4 regions of the Serratia sp. GW822-FHT06E05 genome follow, and region 1 is predicted to be linked to each of the others. Evidence: predicted binding sites of a transcription regulator. Region 1 holds the regulator's gene; each other region holds the start of a gene.
The links. The regulator PhoB, encoded in region 1, activates phosphate uptake and scavenging genes when phosphate is short. The targets are predictions, from matches to a motif close to CTGTCATAAAACTGNCNNAT.
Positions count from the first base shown of each region.

Region 2: a site for PhoB is predicted at 3,730-3,749, ahead of AC1RKC_RS22965 (MIP/aquaporin family protein). Genes of this name have one in related genera too.
Region 3: a site for PhoB is predicted at 6,019-6,038, ahead of AC1RKC_RS06205 (heavy metal response regulator transcription factor). Genes of this name have one in related genera too.
Region 4: a site for PhoB is predicted at 1,971-1,990, ahead of phoA (alkaline phosphatase). Genes of this name have one in related genera too.

Region 1 covers NZ_JBXALM010000012.1:155,554-163,299, forward strand. The annotation lists gene sbcC (exonuclease subunit SbcC) at 1-2,088, opposite strand, end outside; gene sbcD (exonuclease subunit SbcD) at 2,085-3,317, opposite strand; gene phoB (phosphate response regulator transcription factor PhoB) at 3,542-4,231, shown strand; gene phoR (phosphate regulon sensor histidine kinase PhoR) at 4,256-5,572, shown strand; gene AC1RKC_RS22505 (PstS family phosphate ABC transporter substrate-binding protein) at 5,587-6,525, shown strand; gene AC1RKC_RS22510 (cobalamin-independent methionine synthase II family protein) at 6,737-7,746, shown strand, end outside.
Region 2 covers NZ_JBXALM010000013.1:84,286-92,031, reverse strand. The annotation lists gene hslV (ATP-dependent protease subunit HslV) at 1-208, shown strand, start outside; gene hslU (ATP-dependent protease ATPase subunit HslU) at 221-1,555, shown strand; gene AC1RKC_RS22980 (1,4-dihydroxy-2-naphthoate polyprenyltransferase) at 1,647-2,564, shown strand; gene rraA (ribonuclease E activity regulator RraA) at 2,645-3,130, shown strand; gene zapB (septal ring assembly protein ZapB) at 3,187-3,426, opposite strand; gene AC1RKC_RS22965 (MIP/aquaporin family protein) at 3,966-4,811, shown strand; gene glpK (glycerol kinase GlpK) at 4,855-6,363, shown strand; gene glpX (class II fructose-bisphosphatase) at 6,495-7,505, shown strand; gene emrD (multidrug efflux MFS transporter EmrD) at 7,744-7,746, opposite strand, start outside.
Region 3 covers NZ_JBXALM010000001.1:1,320,768-1,328,513, forward strand. The annotation lists gene AC1RKC_RS06180 (EcpB family pilus assembly chaperone) at 1-524, opposite strand, end outside; gene ecpA (common pilus major fimbrillin subunit EcpA) at 604-1,191, opposite strand; gene AC1RKC_RS06190 (LuxR C-terminal-related transcriptional regulator) at 1,656-2,285, opposite strand; gene AC1RKC_RS06195 (winged helix-turn-helix domain-containing protein) at 2,491-3,279, opposite strand; gene AC1RKC_RS06200 (heavy metal sensor histidine kinase) at 3,862-5,286, opposite strand; gene AC1RKC_RS06205 (heavy metal response regulator transcription factor) at 5,283-5,954, opposite strand; gene AC1RKC_RS06210 (hypothetical protein) at 6,095-6,721, shown strand; gene AC1RKC_RS06215 (cytochrome b/b6 domain-containing protein) at 6,736-7,344, shown strand; gene AC1RKC_RS06220 (molybdopterin-dependent oxidoreductase) at 7,334-7,746, shown strand, end outside.
Region 4 covers NZ_JBXALM010000001.1:1,284,889-1,292,634, reverse strand. The annotation lists gene AC1RKC_RS06065 (GNAT family N-acetyltransferase) at 1-155, opposite strand, end outside; gene phoA (alkaline phosphatase) at 344-1,771, opposite strand; gene AC1RKC_RS06055 (glutathione S-transferase N-terminal domain-containing protein) at 2,039-2,746, opposite strand; gene AC1RKC_RS06050 (ArsR/SmtB family transcription factor) at 2,809-3,492, opposite strand; gene AC1RKC_RS06045 (cytochrome P450 family protein) at 3,572-4,636, shown strand; gene AC1RKC_RS06040 (antibiotic biosynthesis monooxygenase family protein) at 4,633-4,980, shown strand; gene AC1RKC_RS06035 (P-loop nucleotide/nucleoside kinase family protein) at 5,205-5,699, shown strand; gene cynS (cyanase) at 5,771-6,241, opposite strand; gene AC1RKC_RS06025 (carbonic anhydrase) at 6,260-6,913, opposite strand; gene cynR (transcriptional regulator CynR) at 7,028-7,746, shown strand, end outside.

The sequences.
Region 1 (7,746 bases):
TTGGGCCTCGGCGTGGCTTTTTTCCAGCAGTTTGAAACGCTCGTCCAGCAGTGCCTTTTCTTGCTGCGCCTGTTGCTGCTGTGTCTGCAGTGCGGCCAACCGGTCTTTAGCCTGCTGTACCGCCTGGGCTGCCTGCTCGTGTTGCAGCAGACCGGCCTGAGCCTGACGCTCCTCATTGTCGCAGTCGCTTAACCACTGGCTAAGGCGAGCGGTGTCCTGCAGATCAAAATCAAACGCCAGAGGCGTGCTGAGGGTTTGCCATTGCTGACGATGAGCGGCCAGCTGTTGTTCATCTTGGCCGATAAGATGTTGCTGGCGCTGCAGTTGCTCTTTCAGGCTTTCGCAGCGGGTGCGCAGCTCGGTGCCCTGGGTGTACAAAGCCTCGGTTTTGACGCGCATATCGGCCAGACGCAGTGCTGTCTCAGAGGGTTTTACCGCCTGATACTGTTCGATGGCCGGATGTTCGGCTGAGCCGCACAGTGGACAAGGTTCGCCAGTTTGCAGGCGAGCGCGTTCCGCCTCCAGGCTGACGATGCGTTGCTCCAGCTCAAGGGCTTTCTCTACGTCCGTCTGATGTGCTTTTTGCTGTTTGTACTGCTGGCGTGTTTCTTCAAGCTGCTTTTCAAGCTCGCTGAGCTGGGTCTGACGGGCCGTGAACTCCTTGCGTTGTTGTTCCAGACGTTCGCTGACCTGGCCAAACAGCGAGGAGAGGGTAAATAATTGCTGGCGCACCGGACGCAGCTCGGCCAGTTCGGTCTGACGTTGGCGCAGCGCTGTTAGGGGGGCTTGAGCTTCCAGCGCATTTTGCTGCTGTTGCTGCGCTGCCAGTGCGGCAGTGAGGCCGTTAAGCTGCTCCTGCTGCTGTCCGGCTTGGGCGGTGAGCCGGGCTCGTAAAACCTCAAGTTGTTCCAGCTCCGCTTGTTGCTGAGCGTACTGTTGCGTGGCGGCATCGCAGGCCTGTTGCAGTTCTGTCTGCGTTTTTTGCAACTGGGTTATCTGGTGGTCGAGCGGGACGATCTGCTCGTCGATCAGACGTTGTTGGATCTGCTGGTGTTCGACATGCGCCTGCAGTTGAGCACGTGCTTGTTCCACTGCCTGCTGCAACGGGGTCATCTGGGCAAGCTGTTGCTCCTGTTGCTGCGTCAACTGGGCAATCTGCTGTTGTAGCGCCTGTTGATCGCTGCGGTAGCGGTTGCGTTCGTTGAGCAGTGGGCGCAGTTTCTCTGCCGGCTCGCTGCGCGCCAACTGCTGAAGTTGCGGTTCTGCCTCAGCCTGCTCCTGTTGTACGGCGCTCAACTGACGCTGGTATTCCTGCTGTTTCTGCTGCGTCTGCTGCCATTGCTGTAGCCAGTTTAACGCCCGTTGCTGACGCTGGGTCTGTTCGCTGAGGGCATTTTCCTGCGAACTGAGCTCCACGAGCTGGCTTTCCAGCTGTTGGCGCTGTTCTTCGTTCAGCAACTCAATGCCGCTGGCGCGCTGATGCAACGCGTCCAGATCGGTTTTGGCCTGTTTGTGCTGCTCGAAAACGCGCTCGGAAAGCTGGCCGTAAATCTCGGTGCCGGTCAACTCTTCCAGCAGTTCGGCGCGATCATTGGCATCGGCATTCAGGAAGGCAGCGAACTGCCCCTGAGACAACATCATCGATTTGGTAAAACGACCGAAATCCAGCCCGGTGATCGCGGCGGTAAGATCCAGCTTGTCGCGGACTTTATCGGCCAGGATTTTGCCGTCATCGCGCAGCGCCAGTTCCACCTTCGGCGCCTGCAGGTTGCCGTCCGGGGAGTTTTTGGCACGGCGCTGGCTCCAGAACGCGCGGTAACCGACACCTTTAACCTCAAACTCGACCTCCGCCAGCGACTCGGCGGTGTGGCGGGTCATCAGCTCATTTTGGCTTGGCGTGACATTCAGGCGCGGCGTCTGGTGGTACAGTGCCAGACAGATGGCGTCCAGCAGGGTGGTTTTACCCGCGCCGGTGGGGCCGGTGATGGCAAATAATCCGTTGCTGGCGAAGGGCTCGGCGGTGAAGTCTATCTTCCATTCCCCCTGCAGCGAATTGAGGTTTTTTAATCTCAGGCTGAGAATTTTCATTGGTTCGGCTCCTGATCCTGGTGCCGTACGGCTTCGACCACCTGTTGGAACATCTGACTCATTCGCTGTTTGCGCGCTTCGGCCATCTCGGGTTCCTGCGCCAGCCGCCGCTCAAAGACCTCGGTGACGCTTAGTTCGTTGAGCGTTTCTTTGTCTTGTTGTTCAATGGCCTGGTGACGCTGCTCCTTACTGCGGCGCAGCAGCACGACCTCTACCGGCAGTTGATCGGCCAGCAGCTGAATGCGACGCTGAATGTCGCTAAGGTAATCCTGGGTCGCCACTTCGATATCCAGCCATACCGGTAATTCACCCTGATAATCGGCGAACAGCCGTAATTGCTGCTCGATCTGCGCCAAATCTCCCTTAATGAGCTGCATCGGTTGGAAGCTTGGGATCTCCAACGCGCTGACCTGTTGCAGGGCACCCGCCGCGAAATCCACCATAAACACGCTTTTGGCCTTGCCCAACTCGTCAAAACTGAGCGGGATAGGGGAGCCGCTGTAGCGAATATGTTCAGATTTGGCGACGTTTTGCGCGCGATGAATATGCCCCAGCGCGATGTAATCGGCCGGCGGGAACGCCTGTGCGGGGAAGGCGTCCAGCGTACCAATATAGATGTCGCGCACCGAGTCGGACGTGGTGACGCCGACGGTGGTCAGATGGCCGGTAGCGACGATGGGCAGCGGCAAGCCCAGCGCATCACGGCGCGCACAGGCGGCCTGGTACAGGGTGTGATAGTGGTCGGCGATAGACTCTTGCAGCGCCTGCTGTTTTTGCACCCCGGACTCACCGGCGCGGCTGGTGAGCAGATCGCGCGGGCGCAGAAAAGGAATGGCGCACAATACCGCACCCGGTTGGCCGTCGCGTTGATTCAGCACCAGCACCTGTTGTTCGATTTCGCTCTGCGCATTGGCGATCACGGTGGTATTCAGACAGGAAAGTAATTCACGCGATTCATTTAAGGTGGCCACGGAGTCGTGATTGCCGCCCAACACCACCAACTGGCAGCCGGTACGCTGCAGTTCCACCACGAAGCGGTTATACAGCTCGCGGGCGTAGCTTGGCGGCGAGCCGGTATCGAACAGATCCCCGGCGACAATCAGCGCATCCACCTGGTGTTGTTCAATCTGTTCGATCAGCCAGTGCAGAAATGCCTGATGCTCGGCGGCGCGGCTTTTGGTGAAAAAGTACTGGCCAAGATGCCAGTCAGAGGTGTGGATCAGGCGCATGACACTCCCGGGGCGATAGGGTAATGGCGGTGATTATAAAGGGCGTTGCGGCGGCTGTCGTGACGCAATCATTATGACAACTGAATGATTTTTCTTTGACGTTGGAAATAATCGCTATGCTTACTGCCTATAACAGCCCGCTTTTTTCATAAAAGTGTCACAAAACTGACGCATAATGGCGCCCGCAATCAACTGTGATCGCTAACACATTGGCAGGATTGACGATGGCAAGACGCATACTGGTGGTGGAAGACGAAGCGCCGATCCGTGAGATGGTGTGCTTTGTGTTGGAACAGAATGGTTACCAACCGTTGGAAGCTGAGGATTATGACAGCGCCGTGACGCGCCTGTCTGAGCCGTTCCCTGATTTAGTGTTGCTCGACTGGATGTTACCCGGGGGATCCGGCATTCAGTTTATTAAACATATGAAACGTGAAGCGCTGACCCGCGATATTCCGGTGATGATGTTGACCGCGCGCGGTGAAGAAGAAGACCGGGTGCGCGGCCTGGAAGTCGGGGCGGATGATTACATCACCAAACCCTTCTCACCGAAGGAACTGGTGGCGCGCATCAAGGCGGTAATGCGCCGTATTTCACCGATGGCGGTGGAAGAAGTGATTGAAATGCAAGGGCTGAGCCTGGACCCTTCCTCACACCGCGTGATGGCTAACGAACAAGCGCTGGATATGGGGCCGACCGAGTTCAAGCTGTTGCACTTCTTTATGACCCATCCTGAACGCGTTTATAGCCGTGAGCAGTTGCTTAATCACGTCTGGGGCACTAACGTTTATGTGGAAGACCGCACCGTTGACGTGCACATCCGTCGGCTCCGTAAGGCGTTAGAGACCAGTGGTCATGACAAAATGGTTCAAACCGTTCGGGGCACCGGCTACCGATTCTCAACGCGCTACTGATCGCGCCGCGCTGGAGAATATGCCGTGTTAGAACGTCTATCCTGGAAGAGGCTGGCCCTGGAGCTGGCCCTTTTCTGCCTGCCTGCCTTACTGTTGGGGCTGATTTTCGGTTATCTGCCCTGGCTGCTGCTGGCCTCCGTGCTGGCGGCGTTGGTATGGAATTTCTACAATCAACTCAAACTTTCCCACTGGCTGTGGGTTGACCGCAGCATGACGCCGCCGCCTGGCCGCTGGAGCTGGGAACCGCTGTTTTACGGCTTGTATCAGATGCAGCAACGGAACCGTCGTCGGCGCCGTGAGCTGGCGCTGTTGATCAAACGCTTCCGTAGCGGAGCGGAATCGCTGCCCGATGCGGTAGTGATGACTACCGTCGAAGGCAATATCTTTTGGTGCAACGGGCTGGCGCAGCATTTGCTGGGTTTCCGCTGGCCGGAAGACAATGGCCAGCACATTCTCAACCTGTTGCGTTATCCGGAGTTCAGTCACTATCTGCAACAGCAGGAGTTCTCCCGCCCTTTGACGCTGCAACTGAATAACGAGCATTACGTCGAGTTTCGTGTGATGCCCTACTCCGAAGGGCAATTATTGATGGTAGCCCGTGATGTGACCCAGATGCGTCAACTGGAAGGGGCTCGGCGCAACTTCTTCGCTAACGTCAGCCACGAGCTGCGCACGCCGCTGACGGTATTGCAGGGTTACCTGGAAATGATGAGCGACGAAGAGCTGGATGGTTCGCTGCGCGGTAAGGCGTTGGGCACCATGCAGGAGCAGACTCGCCGCATGGACGGACTGGTCAAGCAACTGCTGACGCTGTCGCGCATCGAGGCGGCGCCTAACGTTGAAATGAACGAGCGGGTTGATATCCCCCTGATGTTGCGGGTGTTACAACGTGAGGCGCAATCGCTGAGCGGCGGCAACCACGAAATCACCTTCCGGGTGAATGAGCAGTTGAAAGTGTTCGGTAACGATGACCAACTTCGCAGTGCGGTGTCGAATCTGGTGTATAACGCCGTCAATCATACGCCGAAAGGCACCAATATTGAGGTCAGCTGGCAGCAGACGCCAAACGGCGCGCAGTTTCAGGTCAGTGATAATGGGCCGGGTATCGCGGCCGAACATATTCCCCGTTTGACCGAACGCTTCTACCGCGTCGACAAAGCCCGTTCACGCCAGACCGGCGGCAGTGGGCTGGGGTTGGCGATCGTCAAGCATGCGCTCAGTCACCACGATGCGCGGCTGGAGATCCTTAGCGAGCAGGGCATCGGCACCCGATTTATCTTTACCTTGCCTAACCGGTTGATTGTTCCCGCAGCTTTGTCAGAGAATGCGGTGAAAAATTAACGCGAGAGGCTGGCATGATCCGAATCACCCGAGGGCTGTTGCTTTGCCTGGCGCTGTTGGCAAGCCGAGGCGCGCTGGCACAGCCGGATGGCATGTTGTCCGGCAACCTGTCTAGCGTCGGCTCCGATACGCTGGCGAACCTGATGGCGCTGTGGGCGCAGGACTTCAGCCAGCATTATCCCAACGTTAATCTGCAAATCCAGGCCGCCGGTTCCTCCACGGCGCCAACCGCATTGGCGGCTGGTGCAGCGCAGCTTGGCCCGATGAGTCGCCCGATGAAGGCCGCGGAAGTCTCTGCATTCGAGCATCGTTACGGTTATGCGCCGTTGGCGGTACCGGTCGCGGTCGATGCGCTGGTGGTGCTGGTGCATCAGGACAATCCGCTGCGCGGTCTTAATCTGCAGCAGCTCGACCGAATTTTCTCCGCGACTCTGCGCTGTGGCGAGAGCCAGCCTTTGACGAGGTGGGGGGAACTGGGGCTGACGGGTGATTGGCAACAGCGTGCGCTGCAACGTTTTGGACGTAATTCGGCCTCCGGCACCTACGGCTATTTCAAACTGCGTGCGCTGTGTGGCGGCGATTTTATGCCGCGCGTCAATGAGCTGCCGGGCTCGGCTTCAGTCGTGCAGGCGGTGGCCGGTTCGCTGAACAGTATCGGGTATGCCAGTATCGGTTTTCGCGCCAGCGGCGTACGGCTGTTGCCGTTAGCGGAGACCGGCCAAAACTATGTGACGCCAAATGACGCCAACGTGCGTAACGGCAGCTATCCGTTGTCTCGCTATCTGTATATTTACATTAATAAAGCGCCCAACCAGCCGCTGGAGCCGCTGACGGCGGCATTTCTCGATCGCGTGCTGTCGGACACCGGGCAAAATCTGGTCAATCACGACGGCTATCTGCCACTGCCGCCACAGACTCTGCAGAAAACCCGGCTGGCGCTGGGCCTGCAATAAGCCTGCCTCTGGGCACCTTGGGTGCCCAACATGAATTTCTTTCATCCCCTGTGAAAATTCTTCCGTTGCCGCCCGTCAGTCGACGTGACAGCATGCTGATTATAAGTCATCTAGACGTCTGGAAGTCTATTTAATAACCCGGCGTAATAGTTCACACTGTAAATCACTGAGGCAAAGGCCCGAGCTTTTGCCGGCTAGCGGGAGTCATATTATGTGCGATTGCAATTCTGCCTTTCACGCTGACGTTGTCGGCAGTCTGTTACGCCCTGCGGCGCTGAAAACCGCTCGCCAACAGTTTCTGCAGGGCGAGATTGATGCCCTTCAGTTACGGGAAGTTGAAGACCAACAGATCCGTCTGGCGGTGGCAAAACAGAAAGATCTCGGTTTGGCGGTCGTGACGGATGGAGAGTTTCGTCGAGCGTGGTGGCACTTCGACTTTTTGGAAGGGCTGGACGGCGTGGAAGGTTATGACGCGGAGCAGGGGATCCAGTTTAACGGCGTACAGACGCGGGCGCGCAGTATCAAGGTGGTCGGCAAATTGGGCTTCAACCCGCAGCATCCGATGCTGGAGGACTTTCGTTTTCTGAAGGCCATCGCCGGTGATGCGGTGCCGAAGATGACCATTCCAAGCCCGAGTGTGCTGCACTTTCGCGGTGGGCGTAAGGCCATCGACAGCCAGGTTTACCCGGATCTGAACGCCTATTTTGACGATCTGGCGCAGACCTACCGCGAGGCGATCAAGGCGTTTTATGATGCCGGTTGCCGCTATCTGCAACTGGATGACACCGTGTGGGCCTACCTGTGCTCTGACGATCAACGGCGACAGATCCGCGAGCGTGGAGAGGATCCGGATCTTCTGGCGCGCATATACGCGGATGTGCTGAATGCGGCGATCGCTGACAAGCCGGAGGATCTGATCATCGGGTTGCACGTTTGCCGCGGTAATTTCCGCTCCACCTGGATCTCCGAGGGCGGTTATGAGCCTGTGGCGGAGATCCTGTTTGGTCAGGTGAATATCGACGCTTTCTTCCTGGAATACGATAATGAGCGTTCCGGTGGTTTCGAGCCGCTGCGTTTTATCAAGCCGGGCAAACAGCAGGTGGTGCTGGGCCTGATTACCACCAAAAACGGGGAACTGGAAAACCCTGAGCAGGTGAAACAAAGGCTTGAAGAGGCGGCGCAGTTTGTCGATCGTCGACAGCTTTGCCTCAGCACCCAGTG
Region 2 (7,746 bases), on a different contig from region 1:
CGGTAACGGTGACGTGATCCAGCCTGAAAACGATTTGATTGCGATTGGCTCCGGCGGTCCGTACGCCCAGGCAGCCGCTCGTGCGATGTTGGAAAATACCGAGCTGAGCGCCCGCGAAATTGTTGATAAATCCCTCAACATCGCCGGTGACATCTGTATTTACACCAACCATTTCCACACCATTGAAGAATTGCCTTCCAAAGCGTAAGGATCGAATACTATGTCTGAAATGACCCCGCGCGAGATCGTCAGCGAACTGGACAGCTACATTATTGGCCAGAACAAAGCCAAACGTGCCGTTGCCATCGCCCTGCGTAACCGCTGGCGCCGGATGCAGCTCAACGAGATGCTGCGCCATGAAGTCACGCCAAAGAACATTCTGATGATCGGCCCGACCGGCGTCGGTAAAACCGAAATCGCCCGCCGTCTGGCGAAGCTGGCCAACGCGCCGTTCATCAAGGTTGAAGCCACCAAGTTCACCGAAGTGGGCTACGTCGGTAAAGAAGTGGATTCCATCATCCGCGATCTGACCGATGCCGCGATCAAAATGGTGCGCCTGCAGTCAATCGACAAGAACCGCACCCGTGCCGAAGAGCTGGCCGAAGAGCGTATCCTCGATGTGCTGATCCCGCCGGCCAAGAACAACTGGGGCCAGGCGGAAGAGCATCAAGAGCCTTCTGCTGCACGTCAGGCATTCCGCAAGAAACTGCGTGAAGGCCAGTTGGACGATAAAGAAATCGAGATCGATCTGGCTGCCGCGCCGATGGGCGTGGAGATCATGGCTCCTCCGGGCATGGAAGAGATGACCAACCAGCTGCAGTCGATGTTCCAGAACCTCGGCGGCCAAAAGCAGAAACCACGCAAGCTGAAGATTAAAGAAGCCTTCAAACTGCTGGTGGAAGAAGAAGCGGCCAAACTGGTGAACCCGGAAGAGCTGAAAGAACAGGCGATTGAAGCGGTTGAACAGCACGGCATCGTGTTTATCGACGAGATCGACAAAATCTGTAAGCGCGGTGGCCAGAGCTCCGGCCCGGACGTGTCACGTGAAGGCGTGCAGCGCGATCTGCTGCCGCTGGTGGAAGGCTGTACCGTCTCCACCAAGCACGGCATGGTGAAAACCGATCACATTCTGTTTATCGCCTCCGGCGCATTCCAGACCGCCAGCCCGTCAGATTTGATCCCGGAACTGCAGGGCCGCCTGCCAATCCGCGTTGAATTGCAGGCGCTGACCACCGAAGATTTCGAGCGCATCCTGACCGAGCCAAGCGCGTCGCTGACCGAGCAGTACAAAGCGCTGATGGGCACCGAAGGCGTCAATATCGACTTCACCGCCGATGGCATCCGCCGCATCGCAGAAGCCGCATGGCAGGTTAACGAAAGCACCGAAAACATCGGCGCGCGTCGTTTGCACACCGTGCTTGAGCGTCTGATGGAAGATATTTCCTATGATGCGAGTGAAATTAATGGTCAATCCATTACAATTGATGCGGATTACGTACGTAATCATCTGGATGAACTGGTAGCGGATGAAGATTTGAGTCGTTTTATCCTATAATCGCTCAATCATGTCCAGTCAGTCATCTGTGGGAGGCATTGCCTCCCACAATTATTTCTAACGGACACAGCCACTAACTCTGAAGCGAAAAATGAGCTCATCAACTACCACCTCCCCGGCCAGAGCCTGGCTTGAAAGTTTACGACCGCGCACCCTGCCGCTGGCCTTTGCCTCGATCGTCGTCGGTTCCGCCATTGCCGCCTGGCAAGGCAGCCTGAAACCCGGCGTGGCGCTGCTGGCACTCCTGACTGCTGGCCTGCTGCAAATCCTCTCCAACCTGGCGAACGACTATGGCGATGCGGTAAAAGGCAGCGATAAAGAAGATCGCATCGGGCCGTTGCGCGGCATGCAGAAAGGCATGATCACCCAGGCACAAATGAAGCGCGCGCTGGTGGTGACGGTAGTATTGATCGCGATTGCCGGCTGTTCATTGATCGCCGTGGCCTGCGAACAACCCAGCGACGTGGTGGGCTTCCTGGTGCTGGGCGGGCTGTCTATCGTCGCCGCCATTACCTATACCGTCGGCACCAAACCCTATGGCTATCTGGGGCTGGGCGATATTTCGGTGCTGGTGTTCTTCGGCTGGCTGAGCGTAGCGGGCACCTACTACCTGCAAACCCATGCGTTCGACAGTATCGTGATGTTGCCGGCCACGGCCTGCGGCCTGCTGGCCACCGCGGTGCTGAACATCAATAATTTGCGCGATATCGAAAGCGACCGCGCCAACGGCAAAAATACGCTGGCGGTACGCCTTGGGCCACAGAATGCACGCTATTACCACGTGGCGCTGCTGATCGGCGCAGTAGCCTGCTTCGCGCTGTTCACGCTGCTTAACCTGCATAGTCCGTGGGGCTGGCTGTTTGTCCTGGCTATCCCGTTACTGGTGCGCCACGGCCTGCGCGTGTTACGCGATCCAACGCCGGCAGGCATGCGCCCGATGCTGGAACATATGGTCAAAGCGGCGCTGTTGGCCAATGTGTTGTTCGCGATTGGCGTGGTGCTCAGTTAGCCATCGAACTGATGATTTTGCCAACAGGGCGGATAAAGGGATATACTGGTTATTCCAGCGGCAAACAGACGTAAAATCCTATGAAATACGATACTTCCGAACTTTGCGACATCTATCATGAAGAGGTAAACGTTGTTGAACCTCTATTCTCCAATTTTGGCGGGCGTACTTCATTTGGCGGGCAAATCACTACGGTGAAATGCTTTGAGGATAACGGCCTGTTATTCGAGCTGCTTGAAGAAAACGGTCGCGGCCGTGTTCTGGTGATTGATGGCGGTGGTTCGGTTCGCCGTGCCCTGATCAACGCAGAACTGGCGCGCCTGGCTACCCAGAACGAATGGGAAGGCATCGTGGTTTACGGTGCGGTACGCCAGGTGGACGATCTGGAAGAACTGGACATCGGCATTCAGGCGATGGCGGCCATTCCGGTCGGCGCAGCCAGTGAAAGCATCGGCGAAAGCGACATCCGCGTAAACTTTGGCGGCGTGACCTTCTTCTCCGGCGATCATCTGTATGCCGACAACACCGGTATTATTCTGTCCGAAGACCCGCTCGATATCGAGTAATCTTCCGACATGAAAAAGGGCGCCTCAGGCGCCCTTTTCGATCGTGCAATACGGAATCAGACTTCTTCCATTTTGCCCAACAGCGCGCGCAGGCGGTCTTGCCATACGTGCTGCTCTTCTTTCAGTTGCTGGTTCTCGCGTACCAGCGATTCCTGGTTGCCGGAGGCAGCCTGAACTTCCTGAGACAGAGTATTGTTTTTTTCTTTCAGCTCTTCAATTTCCATCTGCAGCAGGGTGATGGTATCGATCGCCTGCTGAACTTTTGATTCCAATTTCTCAAATACTTCAAATGACATTCTTCAGTCCCCTCATGATAGCAAGGCGTACATCTATAGGTAACGGCCGCAACTCAGGTTGCAACTGCTGCGAATATGCATCGCGCCAAGTGACACACGCTTTTATTGAAAATAACGCGCCTGTCTCGATAAAACGCTTCTTTCGATAAAAACGATTGTAAGTAGCCTGTCCCCGGCTGTCTAGCAACATCCGGCTCATCGCGCAGTCTGTTGCAATTTTCCTGCCCCCACCATCAGCAAAAACCGAAAAAGCCTCTTGGTCATAAATTGATTTGTTAACAGTCGGGGATAAAAGCACTGGTCAGATCACAGTTTTATGGAGCAGAAAGAACACAAAACGACGCGAATTCGCTCAATTTTATGACGAAGCACACACATTTTGATTTCGCTATTTCTCGTTTATGTTCGTTAACGATAAATTTACATCACGTCCTCAATTAATAATTGGACGAGATGAAAAAAACTGTACCCCTAGGACGGATCGATACACCTTCCGAGCCTATAAACCTATAACCGCCGTTTTGCAGGACAACAACATTATGAGCCAAACCACCAGTCCGACCCTAAAAGGCCAGTGCATCGCTGAGTTCCTCGGCACCGGTCTGTTGATCTTTTTTGGCGTAGGCTGCGTTGCCGCGCTGAAACTGGCAGGCGCCAGCTTCGGCCAATGGGAAATCAGTATCATTTGGGGCCTGGGCGTCGCCATGGCCATCTATCTGACCGCTGCCATCTCCGGCGCGCACCTCAACCCGGCCGTGACCATTGCGCTGTGGTTGTTCGCCTGCTTTGACGGACGCAAAGTACTGCCTTACATTGTCGCGCAGATCGCCGGAGCCTTCTGTGCAGCAGCCCTGGTCTACGGGTTGTACTACAACCTGTTCTTCGATTTCGAAGCGGCCAATCATATGGTACGCGGCAGCGACGAAAGCCTGGCCCTGGCCGGCATCTTCTCTACCTACCCGAATGCGCATATTTCCGTTGGCCAGGCGTTCCTGGTTGAAACGGTCATTACCGCAATCCTGATGTGCCTGATCCTGGCACTGACCGATGACGGCAACGGCATCCCGCGCGGCCCGCTGGCCCCGCTGTTGATCGGTATTCTGATTGCCGTGATCGGCGCCTCTATGGGACCATTAACCGGCTTTGCGCTGAACCCGGCGCGTGACTTCGGTCCGAAAATGTTCGCTTATCTGGCCGGCTGGGGCAAAGTGGCCTTCACCGGTGCGCGTGATATTCCGTACTTCCTGGTGCCAATCTTTGGTCCAATCATCGGTGCCTGCCTGGGTGCCTTCGGCTACCGCATGCTCATTGGCCGCAATCTGCCGTGTGACGTTTGTGTAGACGAAGAACAACCCGCCGCCAAGGCCCAGCAGCGTAAAGCGTGATTGGCACAGTTTTAAAACGGTTAACAACAGCAGGACTAAGATCATGACTGTAGAAAAAAAATACATTGTCGCTCTCGACCAGGGTACCACCAGTTCACGTGCCGTAGTGCTCGACCACGATGCCAACATTGTTGCGGTATCCCAGCGCGAGTTCACGCAGATTTACCCAAAAGCCGGCTGGGTTGAGCATGATCCTATGGAGATCTGGTCATCACAGAGCTCCACGCTGGTGGAAGTGCTAGCGAAAGCCGATATCAATTCCGATCAGATCGCCGGTATCGGCATCACCAACCAGCGTGAAACCACCATCGTCTGGGAAAAAGAGACCGGCAAACCGATTTACAACGCCATCGTCTGGCAATGCCGCCGCACCGCCGACATCTGCGAAAAGCTCAAGCGTGACGGCCTGGAAGAGTACATCCGTCACAACACCGGCCTGGTGGTTGACCCGTACTTCTCCGGCACCAAGGTAAAATGGATCCTCGACAACGTCGAAGGCGCCCGCGAACGCGCCAAACGCGGCGAGCTGCTGTTCGGTACCGTCGATACCTGGCTGGTATGGAAAATGACCCAAGGGCGGGTGCATGTGACCGATTACACCAACGCCTCACGTACCATGATGTTCAACATCCATGAGCTGGATTGGGATGACCGCATGCTGGAAGCGCTGGATATCCCACGCGCCATGCTGCCTAAAGTCCGTCCTTCTTCTGAAGTGTATGGCCAGACCAACATCGGTGGTAAAGGCGGTACGCGTATTCCTATCGCCGGTATCGCCGGTGACCAGCAGGCGGCGCTGTACGGCCAGCTGTGCGTTCAACCGGGCATGGCGAAAAACACCTACGGCACCGGCTGCTTCCTGCTGATGAACACCGGCAAAGAAGCGGTACGCTCCAGCCACGGCCTGTTGACCACCATCGCCTGCGGCCCACGCGGCGAAGTGAATTACGCGCTGGAAGGTGCTGTGTTCATCGGCGGTGCTTCTATCCAGTGGTTGCGCGACGAACTGAAACTGATCAGCGATGCGGCCGACTCCGAGTACTTCGCCACCAAGGTGAAAGACAGCAACGGCGTGTATGTGGTCCCGGCCTTCACCGGCCTGGGCGCTCCTTACTGGGACCCGTATGCCCGTGGCGCGATCTTCGGCCTGACCCGCGGCGCGAACAGCAACCACATCATCCGTGCAACGCTGGAATCCATTGCGTATCAGACGCGCGACGTGCTGGATGCCATGCAGGCAGACTCCAATACCCGTCTGCAATCGCTGCGTGTGGACGGTGGCGCGGTCGCCAACAACTTCCTGATGCAGTTCCAGTCTGACATCCTCGGTACCCGTGTCGAGCGTCCTGAAGTGCGTGAATCGACTGCGCTGGGTGCCGCATTCCTGGCAGGCCTGGCTATCGGCTACTGGAATGACCTGGATGAGGTGAAGAGCAAGGCGGTTATCGAACGCGAGTTCCGTCCAAGCATTGAAACCACCGAGCGTAACTTCCGTTACAGCGGCTGGAAAAAAGCGGTTGCCCGCGCACAAGCGTGGGAAGAGCACGACTAACGCTGTTTTGCTTGGTTAACCTGATCACGCGCTGCCTTCGGGCGGCGCGTTTTTTTTGCCCCGCCCCCGCCGTCGCCCGCTGTGATAAACTTTGCCGATATTTTCTTCCTTTCTCACAGACAGGTTTTGCCATGAAACGTGAATTAGCCATCGAATTTTCCCGTGTTACCGAAGCCGCCGCACTGGCGGGCTACAAATGGCTGGGACGCGGCGACAAGAATGCCGCCGACGGCGCCGCGGTCAACGCAATGCGCATTATGCTCAACAAAGTGGATATCGATGGCCGCATCGTGATCGGCGAAGGCGAAATTGATGAAGCACCAATGCTGTATATCGGCGAGCAGGTCGGCAGCGGTCAGGGCGATGCAGTGGATATCGCGGTCGACCCGATTGAAGGTACCCGCATGACCGCCATGGGCCAGCCCAATGCATTGGCGGTGCTGGCGGTCGGCGATCGCGGCACCTTCCTGCACGCGCCGGACATGTATATGGAAAAACTGGTGGTTGGCCCGGCGGCACACGGCGCTATCGATCTTAACCTGCCGCTGGCGGAAAATCTGAATAAGGTGGCGGCCTGCCTGGGCAAACCGCTGACTCAACTGACCGTGGTCATTCTGGCCAAGCCGCGTCACGACGGCGTTATCGCCCAGATGCAACAACTCGGGGTTCGCGTATTTGCCATTCCTGACGGTGACGTGGCGGCTTCTATTCTGACCTGTATGCCGGACAGCGAAGTCGACGTGATGTACGGCATCGGCGGCGCGCCTGAAGGGGTGATTTCTGCCGCGGTGATCCGCGCATTGGATGGCGATATGCAGGCTCGCCTGCTGCCACGCCATCAGGTGAAAGGCGACAGCGCCGAAAATCGCCATATTGGCGAAGAAGAGTTGGCACGCTGCAAAGCGATGGGCATCGAAGCCGGCAAAGTGCTGGTGTTGGATGACATGGCGCGCAACGACAACGTTATTTTCTCCGCAACCGGCATCACCAAGGGCGATCTGTTGGAAGGCATCAGCCGCCAGGGAAATATGGCCACCACGGAAACCCTGCTGATCCGCGGTAAATCACGCACTATCCGCCGCATTCGTTCGACCCATTATCTGGATCGCAAAGACCCGGCGCTGCACGAGTTCCTGCTGTAATGAAACAGGGCACCGATTGGCGCCCTCAGACTGCTGACAAAGCCCGTTATTAGGGAGAGCGTGCCGATGGGGTCGTAGCGGCTTGCCCGCCGACCCATTTGCCGGGAGCAAATGGGAACGACTTCCAGTCGGCCCGTAGGGTGGGACACAGGGATGTGTCCCATAATGGCCCCTCGGTGCGCTAGGCCCGAGTATCTCGGGTCCACAGACCACTTTGTCATCAAACTCCCTACACGTTTTA
Region 3 (7,746 bases), on a different contig from region 1:
CAATTACCGTAGGCCACCACCTTAAAGGTGGCGTTGCCGGTGTTTTTGATCTGGCCGTCGGCAAACTGATAGTCGAATTGGTCCTGCCGTGGCGCCACCACCAAAATGGTGCCGATACGTGCCGATGTGGTGGCAACCGCGTTGCGTTTAGCCGAGTTTTTCCCCACATCGCTCAACGCCTGATCGAACCAGACAATGCGGTAATACCGTTCCTGGTTGTCGCTGGGGCCTTTGTAATAGAAACGGATCACATCGCTGGCATTGGCCGGCAATATCAGGCTGGCCGGCGACAGCAACATTTCATCTTTACTGCCCATCGGAAGCACCGTGCCGGACTCCAGCGGGCTGGAAATTCGTTCGATCTTGATATTCACCAGACGACCGCTGTCGGTGGTGTTCTTGATTTCTTTACTCAGACGCGCGCTATCGCTGTGCATGAACGAGCTGATCTCACCGACGTCGAGCGCGAAAACAGGTTGAGACAGCGATAGCAACAGGCAGGCGGCGAGAGAGAGTCGTTTCATAACGGTATTCCAGTGACGTTCTTCAGCGGGGTGGAATAAGCAGGGGATTGCCCCCTGCTCTAAACCAGCAACTCGGGGATTACGCAGTCCAGGTGGCGTTGAATTCCACGCTCACATCACCGCTCCAGATACCTTCCGGCAGGGTGCTGAAGTCGGTGACCGCAGTGGTGCCGTCAGAGGTGGCGCCAATAATGGTGAAAGTGAACTGATCTTGTGCGCTGGTGCGGACAGCCTGATTGTAAGCGTTGGATAACGCGCTCAGGTTGCCACCCAAAATGCCGGCAGAGGTGTCGATCATGGTGGTTTCCGCCGTTTTCTCTACCGCTGCGCCGTTGTAGTTCACGCCGACATTCAGGGTTGAGCCAGAGGTATCCAGCTGAGTCAGGGTGTTTGAAACCAGTTTAGAAGTCAGTTTGAAGGCAGTTGCAGTGGCATCCCCTTCTACGGTCACGTCAAACAGACCTTTCTGGCTGTTGAAACCCTTGATGCCTTCCGCATAGTTGAAAGACAGGCTGCCGATTGGGGTAACAACCAGTTTGCTGGTGGTGTCTTTCTTCGCGGTAGCAGACCAGGTAGCCAGCGCCTGAGCGGTAACGTCGGCGGCTTGAGCAGTGCTGACCGCAGCGAAGGCGGAAATGATTGCCAGAGCCAGTGTAATTTTCTTCATGGTAAAACTCCCTTCAACTTTAAATATGATTGTGCGTCCATTAGCCTGACGTGCCTTAATCAGTCACTTGCATGAGTGCTTTTAGCCAGTCTGCTTGACGGAGAAAAGAGTAACCGCATCAAATCAAAAAAGAACCATTAACTACCAATGGTCAAATATTTAGATTTTTATTCTTACTTTAATGTTTATTTTGCTTCCAGTAAGTTAAAAGGGCCATGTAATGATGCTGCAGGGAACAAAACACCTATTGTTTTCACCCCCTCTAAAACCACGTTAACGGTATATAAAACGCACTATTGCGTCAGCGCATAAATAAGGGCGACAGGTTTATTTTTGTAGGATGTTTAATTTGATGCAGATCAATTCATCTGGGTGGCTGGCAGGAAATAAAGGGATAAGCGCTTGGAACGAGAAAGTATTAAACCGCCGGCGCGGCGTGTGCCATTACAACCGACGGCGAATTTTTAGGCCGGGTGTTGAGTCCTGAATGCCAAAATCAGGCGCATAAACCCTGCTTGATTAAGCCTCAGCTTACGCATGATATTCAGTTTATGGCTACTGACCGTTTTACAACTGCGATGGGTAATACTGGCGATATGTCGCGGATTGGCGCCGGCGATCATCATCGCCAATATTTGCCATTCGCTACGGGACAAGGGTTCTACCGCGGATATCAACGCTTCCTGAATCGCCGGACTACGGTAACTTACCCCCGTACCCACAGCGTCAATGGCCTGATACAGGCAATCCAAGGGATCGTCTTTGGCCACCAGGGATAAATGCGTTTGAGCAGCCAGAATGGTCAATATGCTGGCATTGGTCACTTCAGTAAATATGATCAGTGGCGTCTTGGGCCAAATATCCTTTATCGTCAGGATGAAATGTAATACATCATACAAACTCTCACTTTCATTATACAGCTCCATTATGAGGATTTGTTTCTCATTCTCCTTTAACCCTGCCTCCACTGCCCTGATGCTGTGCACAAATTGGTAGTGTATGGGTTCGGTTCCAATAAGTGCCCGTAATCCTTTTCTCACCCAGGGGTTGGGTTCGAAAAAGAGAATGTCCTCCCTGAAAGAGATATTTTTCATAATCTATTACCATAATTAGGTATCACAAAAGCGGTTGGCGCGGAAATGCAAGGCAGCGCCGGCGAGCAAAATATAAGGCTTGCATCGAATAAATGCTGCATTATTAACCATGTGGTGAAAATTAAGTATTTAATATCAAGACAATAAAGATTGGTGGCATATTCCTTTCCCCCGGGGTGGCGTTCATCCTGACACCGATTGATGATTAATTAAGAATTGCGGCGTTGTCGCTTTCGAGTCCAGAGCAAATCTCTACCCGATGTTCGCGTAAAATGCGACAGCGCAGAAAAAACAGTCGGGAAATGCCCGAAATGTAAGAACGTACCTGATTGCTGCGTACTACCAACAGGAATTCGTCACCGCTGCACTCTGCCGTTTGCGGGCCCGCATAGGCCAGAATGTCGCGACTTAGAGCAGCACTGACGGCAGCTGAGGCGCCCGGCATCGACATAAACACCTTACAACTGCTGACTTTGCCCAGATAGATTTCTTGCCGGGAAACCGAACCGGTGAGATAGGTGGTAATGCCAACCGCCAGCATAATTACCCCCAATGCAACAACGCTGACTATCGCCCACCAGCGCCGGGAATACCCGGTATAAACCGCTTCGGCTGCGGCTGAAGAGCCTGACGAAGGCGCGATTTCCGCTTGAACCGGCGCCGGTGGAGGGGAATTTATATCTCCATTTACGAAACGATCTTCCGGCCCTTCGCAAGACTCCACCATAATTTCATATCGCAGCATAAAACCGACCTTGGGGACGGTGACAATCACCTCGTCCTCAATGCCCAGATTTTTAATAACCCGACGTAATTTACTCACACATTGGTTAAGATTATTGTTGCCTGACACCATGCCATAATCATCCCAAACCTTCTTGAATATTACCTCCCGCCCCACTGGCTCGCCATGATGCGTAATCAATAGCAGCAGTAACCGCTTCGACGGATTGGAAATAGAGATGGGATCGTCAGGAAACTCTGTCAGGCTCATGGTTCCCGTATCCACGTCAAAAATGATGTGGTCATTAATTCTATATTTCATTTTTCACAGGTTTCACTCTAGGATTATTTATCGCCGGCGTTAAATGTTAATAGAATATTAAGCAATATTTAATCAGGTTAATTAGCCAACCTTAGCCACTGACCCTTCTGAAAATCAATTAACGCCACAAAGTAAATATTTCTCACCTTATCATTTTTGATATAAGAATTTTCTCATATGCCATAACCAAAGATTATACAAACATCCACATCATTGATATATTTATATGTAAAAGATCTTAAAGTTAGTTTTTTGTTTTGTAAATTACCGCCTTTAAGCTGAAAATTCTCGTCATTCCTTTAATGCAAGCAATTTTAATAACAACATAATGATGAGTGAATTTTGCCAAAAGGGGTCGCCGCCAAAAAACCGGGCCTAGGCCGCAACATTGCCCTAATTCTGGTCAGAATTAATCTTTTGATCCGGAGGTGATTGGGTTAGCCCAGCGGTAAATGAAAGTAAATAGTTTCGACCAGGCCGGATAAACGGATTTGGCCGACCCAGCCAATCAAATCCGGCGTGGGAAATAGGCTATTCTTGCGCGGGGAATATCAGGCTGAAGGTGATGCGAGCAGTATTTTCTTCGACAACACAATGGGCGTGCGCTGTGCCGCCATGCAGTGTCATGATCGCACGGACGATCGCCAGCCCCAGTCCGCTGGCATGGCTGCCGGAACTGCGGGCGGCATCGGCACGATAGAAGCGGTCGAACAATTTGTTCAGATGCGCCGGGGAGATCGGCGGGCCCTGATTGATAACCAGTATCGCCAGCCCACCATCGGCCTGACTGACAGCCTGCAGCTGTACCTGACTGTTTTCATCGGCATAGCGTACCGCGTTGGAGACCAGGTTACTCAATGCGCGCTGAAACAGCATGGCATCCGCCATCCATTGCCCTTCTCCCTGGCAGACCAACGTAATGCCGCGTTCTTCCGCCAAACCTTCGAAGTAGTCAGCCACCCGTTGCAGCTCTTGTGCCACATCAAGCCGCTGAGGGTTCAACACCGCTTGCCCTTCGCCGGCGCGCGCCAGAAATAGAATATTTTCCACCATACGGGAAATACGCTCCAGCTCCTCCATGTTGTTCGACAACAAGGTTTCATACTCTTCCACACTGCGCGCCTGATACAGCGCTACCTGACAGTGCCCCATCAGTGCCCCTACCGGCGTGCGGATTTCATGGGCCAAATCTGCGGAGAATTGCGTCAGGCGCAGATAACCTTCATTCAGGCGATCCAACATGGCGTTGAACGAACGGGTCAGTTGCTGCAATTCCTTCGGTACCCCGTGCTCGCTCAGGCGAGTCGACAGCGTGTTCGGGGTGATCACCGCCGCCTGCGCCGCCATTCGCCACAGTGGCTGCAGTCCGCGGCGCATCACCCAGTATCCCAGCAATGCAATCAGAATAAATGCCACCGCGACGGCGGCGACGATCCGCCAGAGATAACGCGCCAGCATCTTCTGCTCATTGACCATCACATGGGCAGCCGAGATTTGCAGCAGGTTACCGTCCTCCAGCCTGACCAGTGCCGATGCAGCTCGCAATGGCACTCCTTGAGCGGTAACTCCGCCTTGAACCGCGCTCAAGCGCTGCGGCGTGCCGACCGGCGTCGGGATCACCGGTGGCAGGATCAACCTCGCCGGATTCACGTTGATTAACGGTTTTTTCCCCGGCTGCTGAAAAATCAGCACGTCCTGTTCGTTACCCAGCATATTTTCGAACAGGCCGGTATTCGCCGTCAGACGCTCCAACGGAAAACGCTGACTCAGCAAATTGCGGTAATACTCCACCCGGCCGGTAACCTGCAAATCGCTACGGGTAGTCATCTCCTGACGCATTGCACCGTACAGGTAGCCGCCCGCGCCGCTAACCACCAGAGCCGCCACCAGCGCAAACAACATGGCGCTGCGCAACGTCAGTGACAAGACGCGCCAACGCTGGATCACGGCCTTCATGAACGCGGTTCGCAAACGTAGCCGATACCACGCACGCTGTGGATCAGCTTGACCTCGAACGGCCGGTCAATCTTGGCACGCAGCCGCTTGATGGCGACATCCACCACGTTGGTATCGCTGTCAAAGTTCATGTCCCAAACCTGGGAGGCGATCATGGTGCGTGACAATACCTCCCCCTCACGTCGTACCAGAAGATGCAACAACATAAATTCTTTATTGGTCAGCGCGATCACCTGCTCCTGCCGCACCGCTTTACGGCGCAGTACGTCGAGCTGCAGGTCGGCTATCACATAGTGATCGGCTTCACGTACCGTGCCACGCCGCAGCAAAGTGCGCAGACGCAACACCAGTTCCGTAAAGGAGAAGGGCTTAATCAGGTAATCATCGGCACCCAGTTCGAGGCCATGAATGCGATCCTGCACCCCATCTCGTGCGGTCAGAAATAGAATGGGCACATCACTTTTCTTGCGCAGTACCTCGATAATCTGCCAGCCGTCCAGCCCCGGCAACATTACGTCCAGCACGATAGCGTCATAGCCGTGTTCCAGTGCCCGAAACAGGCCGTCGGTGCCGTTACGTGCCAAATCGACGCTGTACCCCGCCTCTCCCAGCCCCTTTTTCAGGTAATCACCCGTGCTGATGTCGTCTTCAACCACCAGTATTCGCATTATCGCCACCTCATGACTCTTGCGGAAATACTAGCAGTTCTGGCGGACATTCTTGATGACATTAATGTCATCAAACGGACATGGTGCTGTCCCCGGTGTTCAACCATGCTTAACCGGCAACCTAAACAAAGGAGAACCTTATGATTACCCGTCATCGTTTTGCCGGTTTACTGCTTTCCACTCTCATGCTGTGCAGCGGTGCGGCCGCCGCAGCGCAAACCCCAGGCAAGGTGATTGCCCCGCTGCGTGGCGTTATCGATCAGGTGAGCGACACCAGCCTGCAGGTCACCGATCGCAAAGGGGAAAAGGTCAGCGTCAAGCTCAATGACCAGACCCGAGTGCTGAGCGTGTCGAAGGGCACGCTGGATGATATCAAGCCGGACAGCTTTATCGGCACCGCTGCCGTACCGCAGCCGGACGGCTCTTTGAAAGCGTTGGAAGTGCACGTGTTCGCAGCCAGCCTGCGCGGCACTGGCGAAGGCCACTCGGCCTGGGAATCCGCCGACGGTAAGGTCGACACCATGACCAACGGCACCGTGGGCAAACTGGTGAAGTCCAACGGCCGCACCCTGACCGTGACCTACGGTAACCAGCAGAAAACCGTTAACGTGCCGGAAGATGTGCCGATCGTCACTCTGGATCCCGGTGACCGCAGCCTGCTGAAACCGGGCGCGCATATCGTGTTGTTCTCCGCCACGGACGATAAGGGCGAACGCGTTGCTACCCGCATTTCTGCCGGCAAAGACGGTACCGTTCCACCGATGTAATTCAGGAGTGCATGATGAAAAGCAACGCGCCGCGGCCGGTGCATCGCTGGCCGGTCCGCCTGACCCATTGGATTAACCTGTTCGCCATGGTCTGCATGTTCATGAGCGGCTGGGAAATCTATAACGCTTCGCCGCTGTTCGGCTTCCGCTTTCCACCGCAAGTCACGCTCGGCGGCTGGCTGGGCGGCGCGATCGGCTGGCATCTGGCGGTGATGTGGCTGCTGGCCTGCAACGCGCTTTGTTATGTCTTGTGGAGCCTGTTCAGCGGCCACTTGCGGCGCGATCTGCTGCCGCTTGGCCTCGGCGCGCTGCGGCGCGATATCTGGCAAGCCGTGACGCTGCGGCTCAAACATCAGCATGGTCATTACAACGCCATTCAAAAGCTGATGTACCTCGGCGTACTGCTTCTGGGGCTGCTGCTGGTGCTCTCCGGACTAGCCATTTGGAAACCGGTGCAGTTACAAGGTTTGGTTAGCCTGTTCGGCGGCTTTGACATTGCGCGTTACGTACATTTTTTCGCCATGGCAGGCATTGGCTTATTTGTGGTGATTCACCTGCTGATGGTGATTATCGTGCCGCGCACGCTGTGGGCAATGATAACGGGTGGCAAACATGACGGATAAAAAACAGCGCCCCATGGCACCGGGGCTGGAACCGGCACAAAAGAAACAGCTGGTTAATTTGCAGCGCCGCCTGATGCTTCGCTCCGGCCTGACGCTGGGTGGCGTCGCCATGCTGACCGGCTGCAACCTGCAGGATGGTGACCAGGTGGATAAAGTGCTGTGGGCAATGTCCCGCTGGAACGATCGGGTGCAAGCCTGGCTGTTCAACGGCCAAAAGCTGGCGCAGACCTACCGTTCGGATCAGATTACCCATCCGTTCCCGTTCAACGCGTATTACCCGGAATACAACGTTCCGGAAGTGGATCTCGCCAGCTACCGGCTGGAAGTCTCCGGTAAAGTAGAAAAAAAGGCCCCCTGGACGCTGGAGCAACTGCAACGCCTGCCGCAGCAAAGCCAGATAAC
Region 4 (7,746 bases), on a different contig from region 1:
TGATCGGCCAGTTGCGCGCTGTCCGGGGTGGGGGCATACAGATAACGATAGACCTCCGGCAAACGGTGGTAAGTCGAGTAGGCTTCGAGATCGTCGAGCGTGAAGCGGCGCAGTTGCAGGCGTTCGGTGGTGAAGGGCAGGGTAATCAAATGCAAGAGCTCATCCTTATTGTCGGGTGGGATCACATTGGTTTGTTTACGGACAGGGCAGAACATTTTTGCGAGGAATACAGGTCCCACAATATAGCAGTAGCCTGGAGGTTTCAAACGGCGAAAACCCTGTTCATCGCCGACGTGAGCAACGATGAACAGGGTTTAATTAATCAGTGGACGGGGTCGTTAGCTTACTTGATCGCCATGGCGTCACGCATGGTATAGAACAAATCTGTCTGATCGGTCAGACCGACGACGTTGGCGGCATGCGGGCCGTAGGCGGCAACACGCAGCTGGGTGCCGGTGTGGCCCTGCGAATCATCTTCCGAGTTGCCGTAGCTGATGGTCATCGGCGCGCCATCTTTGGTGGTCAGCATTTGCGTCAGGCCCGGCGCTTTGGCGTCGGCGGCGATAATCTGGCTGGAGTGAGCATGGTCAGCGGTGACGATCACCAGAGTGTTGCCGTCGGCACGGGCGAATTCCAATGCTTTCTGCACGGCTTCATCCAGATCGACAGTTTCCCCGAACTGGCCGCACGGGTTGGCGGCATGATCCTGTTTGTCGATCGATGCGCCTTCAACCTGCAGGAAGAATCCGTTTTTATTGGTTTTCAGCAGGTCGATGGCTTTCTCGGTCATAACCGCCAGCGTCGGGATATCCGCCGTACGTGCCGGGTTGTTCTGACAGGTCACCGCCGGCTGGTCGAGATTACCGTGATAGCTGGCCTTCGGCCCCTGCCAGCGTACCGGCATATTGCCGGCGGCAAACAGCCCCAACAGCGGCTTTTGCTGATTGGCGACGTTAACGGCGTTCAGGGCATCGAGGTTTTCCACCCACTGATAACCTAATGCAGTTGCCTGCTCTTTCAGTGATTTTCCCTGCCATTCGCCACTTTTGGCTAACTGATTAAAGGATTTTGCTCCGCCGCCTAAGGTGACGTCGGCGCGGGCTTTGAGTAACTGCTCACTGATCGAACCGCGGCCGCCATTTTCCAGCGCGTTGGTTGCGCATTTTTCACTGGTCTCTTCCGGGCCGTAACATTTACGCGAGGTGACGTGGGAAATCTGCGCCGCAGGTGTGGCGTCTTGCAACTCTGCGGTGGAAACGTTGCCGGTGGCTTTACCCGCCGCTTTGGCAATTTCCAATAAGGTCGGTTGGTCTTTGCCATTAACGTCAACGCCCAGCGCGCCGTTATAGGTTTTGACGCCGGTGGACCAGGCAGTCGCCGAGGCGGCGGAGTCAGTGACGTAATCCGGCTTGTGGGTTTTCTTGTCCAGCGAATAATGGGTGTATTGGCCGGTTAACGGCAGGGCATCGATGCCTTTAAAATAGCCGCCTGCGCCTTCGGCATAATTGCGTGCCGAAGTGATTTCCGAATCGCCCATGCCGTCGCCAATCAGCAAAATCACATTCTTGACCGTTTTATCAGACAACGAAGCTTTCAATGCCGCGGTTTGATCACCACTCAGGCGACGTGCTCCGCCGGGTTCAACGATATTGCCGCGAGCCGCACGCTCGGAAAGTCCGGCAGCGTTGGCCGGCGTCTCATCGGCGAAGGCGCTTGAGCATAATAAGGCGGATAACACGGCACTGGCGATCAGGGAAACTGGCTGCAACATCGGGGAAAGCTCCTTGTCGTAATATAAAAACATAAATACCCGGTCGCCTTTCAAGCTACAGCGTGGTTACCAGCACTCGCTAACCCCAAGTTACTTACTGGAGTAAGCGCCTGGGGATGAGCGAGCAGGATGCCTGACTGTGGCTTAAAAATCATAGGGGTATAACACGAACTTGTTAGGCAGGGAGGGTAATGCAGGGGTGTGACACTTTTATGGCGACAAAGAAGACGCAAAAGGGATAGCCGGGCGGCTATCCCAGGCAAGCCATTATTCGCTGCGGGCGGGAATGTTGACGCCGCGTTGCACCGCCGGTCGTGCCAGACCGCGCTCCAGCCATTGCCCTACGCGTGGGAAACTGTCGAAATCGACTATCTCGCGGGCTTCGTAGAAGCCGATCAGATTACGCACCCAGCCCAACAGTGAAATGTCGGCAATGGTGTAATCCTGGCCCATGATCCAGTCGCGGCCTTCAAGCCGGCTTTCCAGTACGCCCAGCAGGCGTTTCGACTCATTCTTATAACGCTCAAGCGGGCGCTTATCTTCGTATTCACGACCGGCGAAACGGTGGAAGAAGCCGAGCTGACCGAACATGGGGCCAACGGCCGCCATTTGGAAAAATACCCACTGAATGGTTTCATAACGCAGAGCCGGATCCTGCGGCAGGAACTTGCCACTTTTTTCCGCCAGATACAGCAGAATGGCGCCGGATTCGAACAGGGGTAATGGCTTGCCGCCAGGGCCATCGGGATCGATGATTGCCGGGATCTTGCCGTTCGGATTCAGCGACAAAAACTCGGGCGTCCAGGTCTCGTTTTTGCCGATGTCGATCAGGTGCGCTTCATACGGCAGGCCGATCTCCTCCAGCATGATAGAAACTTTTACCCCGTTCGGCGTGGGCAGCGAATAGAGCTGCAGCCGCTCCGGATGCTGCGCCGGCCACAGTTTGGTGATTGGGAATTGGGTTTGATCGAGCATGGGAGTCCTCGGGTTGACGGTTTGCTTATTGAGTATTGCACCAAAACTAACCTGTTGTGAGGTTAAACAGTGAGGTCAAAATGTGCTTTAAGCGCTTTTTTCCCGCTGGCGGTGAGCTGCAGTTCACGACTCTCCAACTGGCGTTTTATCCAGCCACGACGGATAAATGCGGTAAGCATCGCCGCACCTAATGCACCACCCAGATGGGCCTTGCGCTCGCTCCAGTCCAGGCAACCGCAGGCGAAGCGTCTTCGTGAGGGCGCAGGGGAACAGTCGACGCCCAACCGAGTGAGTGCAGCGTGGCCGGCCTCGCTTAACCGATAGTCTTCCTCACCATCTAACCAGGTTAGCTGATGCAGGCGTTGGTGCAGTTTTACCGCCACTTCACCGGCCAGATGGTCATAACAGGTACGAGCGAATTGCAATGACGTCGGAGTAGTGCTTTTCACCACGGGCTTTTCGACGCCGGCCAGTGCCATTAGCGTTTCCAGCGCGGCGGCGACTTCCGGCCCTGTCAGACGGAAATAGCGGTAACGCCCTTGCTTGACGCAGGCGATCAGTCGCTGTTCCTGCAGGCGTGCCAGATGGCCGCTGGCCGTAGAGGCGGCAACGTCCACCGCGGCGCTGAGTTCGGTGGCGGTATAAGCGCGACCATCCATCAGCAGGCACAGCATGCGCGCCCGGGTGCGGTCGGCAATGGCACCGCTCAGTGCCGCCAGACGATCTTCAATATCGATGTTATTCATACTTCGAGATTAGGCGAAGTATGGCTGTGCGTCCACCGTTAGGATGGGTTCACACCGGCCAAGCCTACTGGAGAACAACATGGCAACCTGCCCTTATTCCCGCGCCATTGCTGCCGTCACGGCCGATGATCCGCGGGCCAATTATATGCAATTGGAACCCATGCAGTTTCAGCCGCAAAAGCAAAGTTGGATCGCCGTTTCGCCTTTAGCCGTGCGGGAGGTTTTGCACAATATTGACTTTGGCGTTCGGCCCACCGATGAACCTATCCCGGCAGCCTTGCTGGGTACACCGGCGCAATCCATCTTTGGCAATTTGGTGCGTATGCGAGATGGCGACGAGCATGTCAGGCTTAAAAAGGCCATCGTGCAAACTTTAGCGGCTTTTGACTCATCTCTAGTCCAACAAACCGCGAGGGCTGTGGCGCAAGAATTGATGCCTGCAATAGCGAATGCGAGGCAGATCACCCGTTTTAATTATGCTCTGCCAGTGTGTGTTATCGCGGCACTTTTGGGCATCCCCGCCAAGGAATGGGCTGAGCTGGTTGACGAGATACTGGACTTCTCCCGCTGTATAGCGCCTGGCGGCAGTGCACCTCAGGTGGCGCTCGGGATCCGGGCGGTAGAATCTATTTCGGCACGTCTCACAAACTGTTGTGGTCCACTATGGCAGGAATTGCAGCAGGTCTCTGCACAACTCGGCCTTGAAGATCGGGTCGTGGTGGCCAACGCCATCGGTTTGATGTTCCAAGCCTGCGAAAGCACCGCCGGTTTGATCGGTCAGACGTTATTGCTGATGGGCGACAACACGGAAAGTGTGCCACAACGCATTGAACAGATACTGACTGAAATGCCCTCGATCCAAAATACTCGCCGCTTTGCCCGGCAGGATACCCAGGTCGCCGGCTGCCAGGTGTTGGCCGGACAAAGCGTATTGGTTTTGCTGTGTGCAGGAGACGAAAGTTTTGCTTTCGGCGAAGGGGCGCATCGCTGCCCGGGGGCTGACTGGGCGAAAATTATCGCACAGTGTGGCATCCAGCATGTATTGGCATTGGGCGTTGATGTTCAAACGTTGAACAACGTTCGCTGGCGGGTTTCGCAAAATGCGCGCGTACCCGAATTTTTCTCTGACAGGAGCGCCCTATGATTGCCGTTATTTTTGAGCTGCAGGCCGCTGACGGCCAACGTGAGACCTACCTTGATTTGGCCGCCGATCTGAAGCCGCTACTGGCAGAAATTGACGGTTTTATTTCCATTGAGCGTTTTCAAAGCCTGGCCGATCCGCAGCGGCTGCTGTCACTGTCCTTTTGGCGTGATGAGGCGGCGGTACAACAGTGGCGAAATGTCGAGCAGCACCGAGCCGCACAGAAACGGGGCCGCCATGGCGTGCTGGCACAGTATCGCCTGCGGGTGGCTGAGGTGGTGCGGGACTATGGTCTGGATCAGCGAGAACAGACCCCGCATGACAGCCGCGGCTATCACGCGGGGTAAAGTGCGCGGCCATTATCAGTTATGACTCTGTGAGGCACAGCGTTGTTGACAATATGTGGGGATTTGCCTTATTGATAATGTATGAGCATAAACAAGGTTTCATTCGCGCAGATTATTATCACCATTCTCGGAGTGGTGGGATAGCGCGTCTCTGTCATGCTAAAACCCGCCGGTAAGGCGGGTCATCTTTTCCTCCTGCCGGTACTCACTTTCAGGAGAACGCCATGAATAATTCCTCCCACGCCGTTTTACATTTGATGTGCGGCAAAGCCGGCTCCGGCAAATCAACCCTGGCAAATCGACTTGCGCAGCAGCCCCATACGCTGCTGATCGTTGAAGATAGCTGGTTGGCAACGTTATATGACCAGCAGATGAAAACCCTACAGGACTACGTTCGTTATTCCGCCAACCTGCGGCAGGTGCTGAGCGAGCATTTGGTGCAACTGCTGCGGCATGGTCTGTCGGTGGTGCTGGATTTTCCGATGAATACGCCGGATCGGCGCTTATGGGCCAGACAACTGGCGGAGGAGGCCGGTGTAGCGCACTGCCTGCATTTTCTGGACGTTAGCAATGCGCAGTGCAAGAGCAGAATAAAACACAGAAATGAGCAAGGTGAACATCCCTTTGTGCTCAGTGAAGAGACCTTCGATCTGCTCACGCAATATTTTGTCGCCCCTACCGAGGAAGAACGCCTGAGCCTTATCAGATACGGTGAATAGATGGGGTGAAGCGCAGAGACCGCGGAGAAAAGCATCCAATGCCGGCGACGCTATCGCCGGCATCGTCAGGATCAGAAAGGCTTGGTCGGCAGGTATTTACCGTCCAGGGTGATCACTGCGCGTTCGCCACCGTCCGGATCCGGCACTTTCTTGATGTCCAGTTTGAAGTTAATCGCACTGATAATGCCGTCGCCAAACTGCTCATGCACTAGCGCTTTCAGCGTGGAGCCGTAAATTTGCACCATTTCATAAAAGCGATAAATGGTTGGATCGGTCGGCACACCGCCAGGGATGCTGCCGCGCAGCGGAATGGTTTGCAGCAGACGGATGGCGTCTTCGTCCAGATCGAGCTTGGCGGCCACCACACGTGCCGCCTGTTCTGGCAGCGGATGCTGACCCAGCAGAGCGGCGGTGACGAAGGCCAGACTCAGCCCGGTACCCTGGTTGATCGCTTCGAAAGTCAGGTTTTTACGGATCTTGGCGGCCATAATGGTGTCGGTCAAGGTTTCGCGTGGGGATGAATAATGCAGGGACTGTGTCATGTTATCTCCTTATTGAGATTAAAAACGGGATACGGCAGGGGTAGCCGTGACATTTGGATTGGTGGCCAGTGGAATAAAGCGGCGGGTTTCGCCATCCAGCGCTTCAATACAGCCGCTGGCAATGTCATAGACCCAACCGTGCAGCTTCAACCGGCCCTGCTCAAGCGCCAGCGCCACTGAAGGGTGGGTTTTAATATTGGTCAGTTGTGCGATGACGTTCTCACGCACCATCGAACTGACGCGTTCACTTTCAGAGGTATGCGGATGGGCCTGATTCACCGCCTTGGCTGAATCGGCGTAACGCAGCCAATTCGCTACGGTTGGCATATGATCCAGGCACTGACAGGTGGCGATGGCGGTCATTGCGCCGCAGTCGGAGTGTCCGCAGATCACGATATCTTCCACGCCGAGTGCGGCGACGGCATATTCCACAGAAGCTGTTACGCCGCCCGGCTCCGGGCCGAACGAAGGCACGATATTGCCGGCATTGCGGATCACGAACAGGTCACCCGGCTCACGCTGGGTGATCAGTTCCGGCACCAGGCGGCTGTCGGAACATGAGATAAACAGGGTGCGTGGATTCTGGCGCGTGGCCAGCTGCCGGAACAGTTCGGAACGTTCGACAAACGCCTCGCGCTGGAACTTCAAAAAACCCTCAATAACCTCTTTCATGCTGTCTCCATCTGGATGCTGTTAAGCGATGGGGGCATGATGCGCCGCTGTGGCTATAGGGTCTAAGACCCATTTATAATGGTCTCCATAGGAATTACTAATAGTTGAGGCGTTATGCTACTGCGACACATCCGTTATTTTCTTGCCGTTGCCGAACAGGGCAACTTCACCCGCGCCGCCGAAGCGCTACACGTCTCGCAACCGACGCTGTCGCAACAAATCAAGCAGTTGGAAGAAAACCTGGGAACGCCTCTGTTTGATCGTTCCGGCCGAACGGTGCGCCTGACCGACGCCGGTATGGCCTGGATGCGCTATGCCCGGCTGGCGCTGCAGGATCTGGAAGCCGGCACTCGGGCGATCCACGACGTGGCGACGCTGGAACGCGGTAATTTGCGGCTGGCGATGACGCCAACCTTTACCGCCTATCTGGTGGGGCCTGTTATCGATGCTTTTTATCGGCAATATCCGGGCGTTTCGGTGAGTATTCATGAAATGACGCAGGACAGGATCGAGGCGCTTCTGGCGGAAGACCGGCTGGATGTGGGGATCGCGTTCAGTCAGGCGCAATCGGTGGATATCGTGGCCGAGGAGCTGTTTACCGAGTCACTGAATATGATGGTTGGGGCTGAGCACCCGCTGGTTCAACAGCGTGAGCCTTTGAGTGCGCAGGTGTTCGAACAGCAACCGCTGGTATTACTGAGCGAGGACTTCGCTACCCGTCAGTTTATCGACGATTATTGTCGTCGACAGGGGATCCGCCCCCGGGTAGCAATGGAGGCCAACGCAATTGGTGCCATCATTGAAATTGTGCGCCGTGGCCAACTGGCTACCCT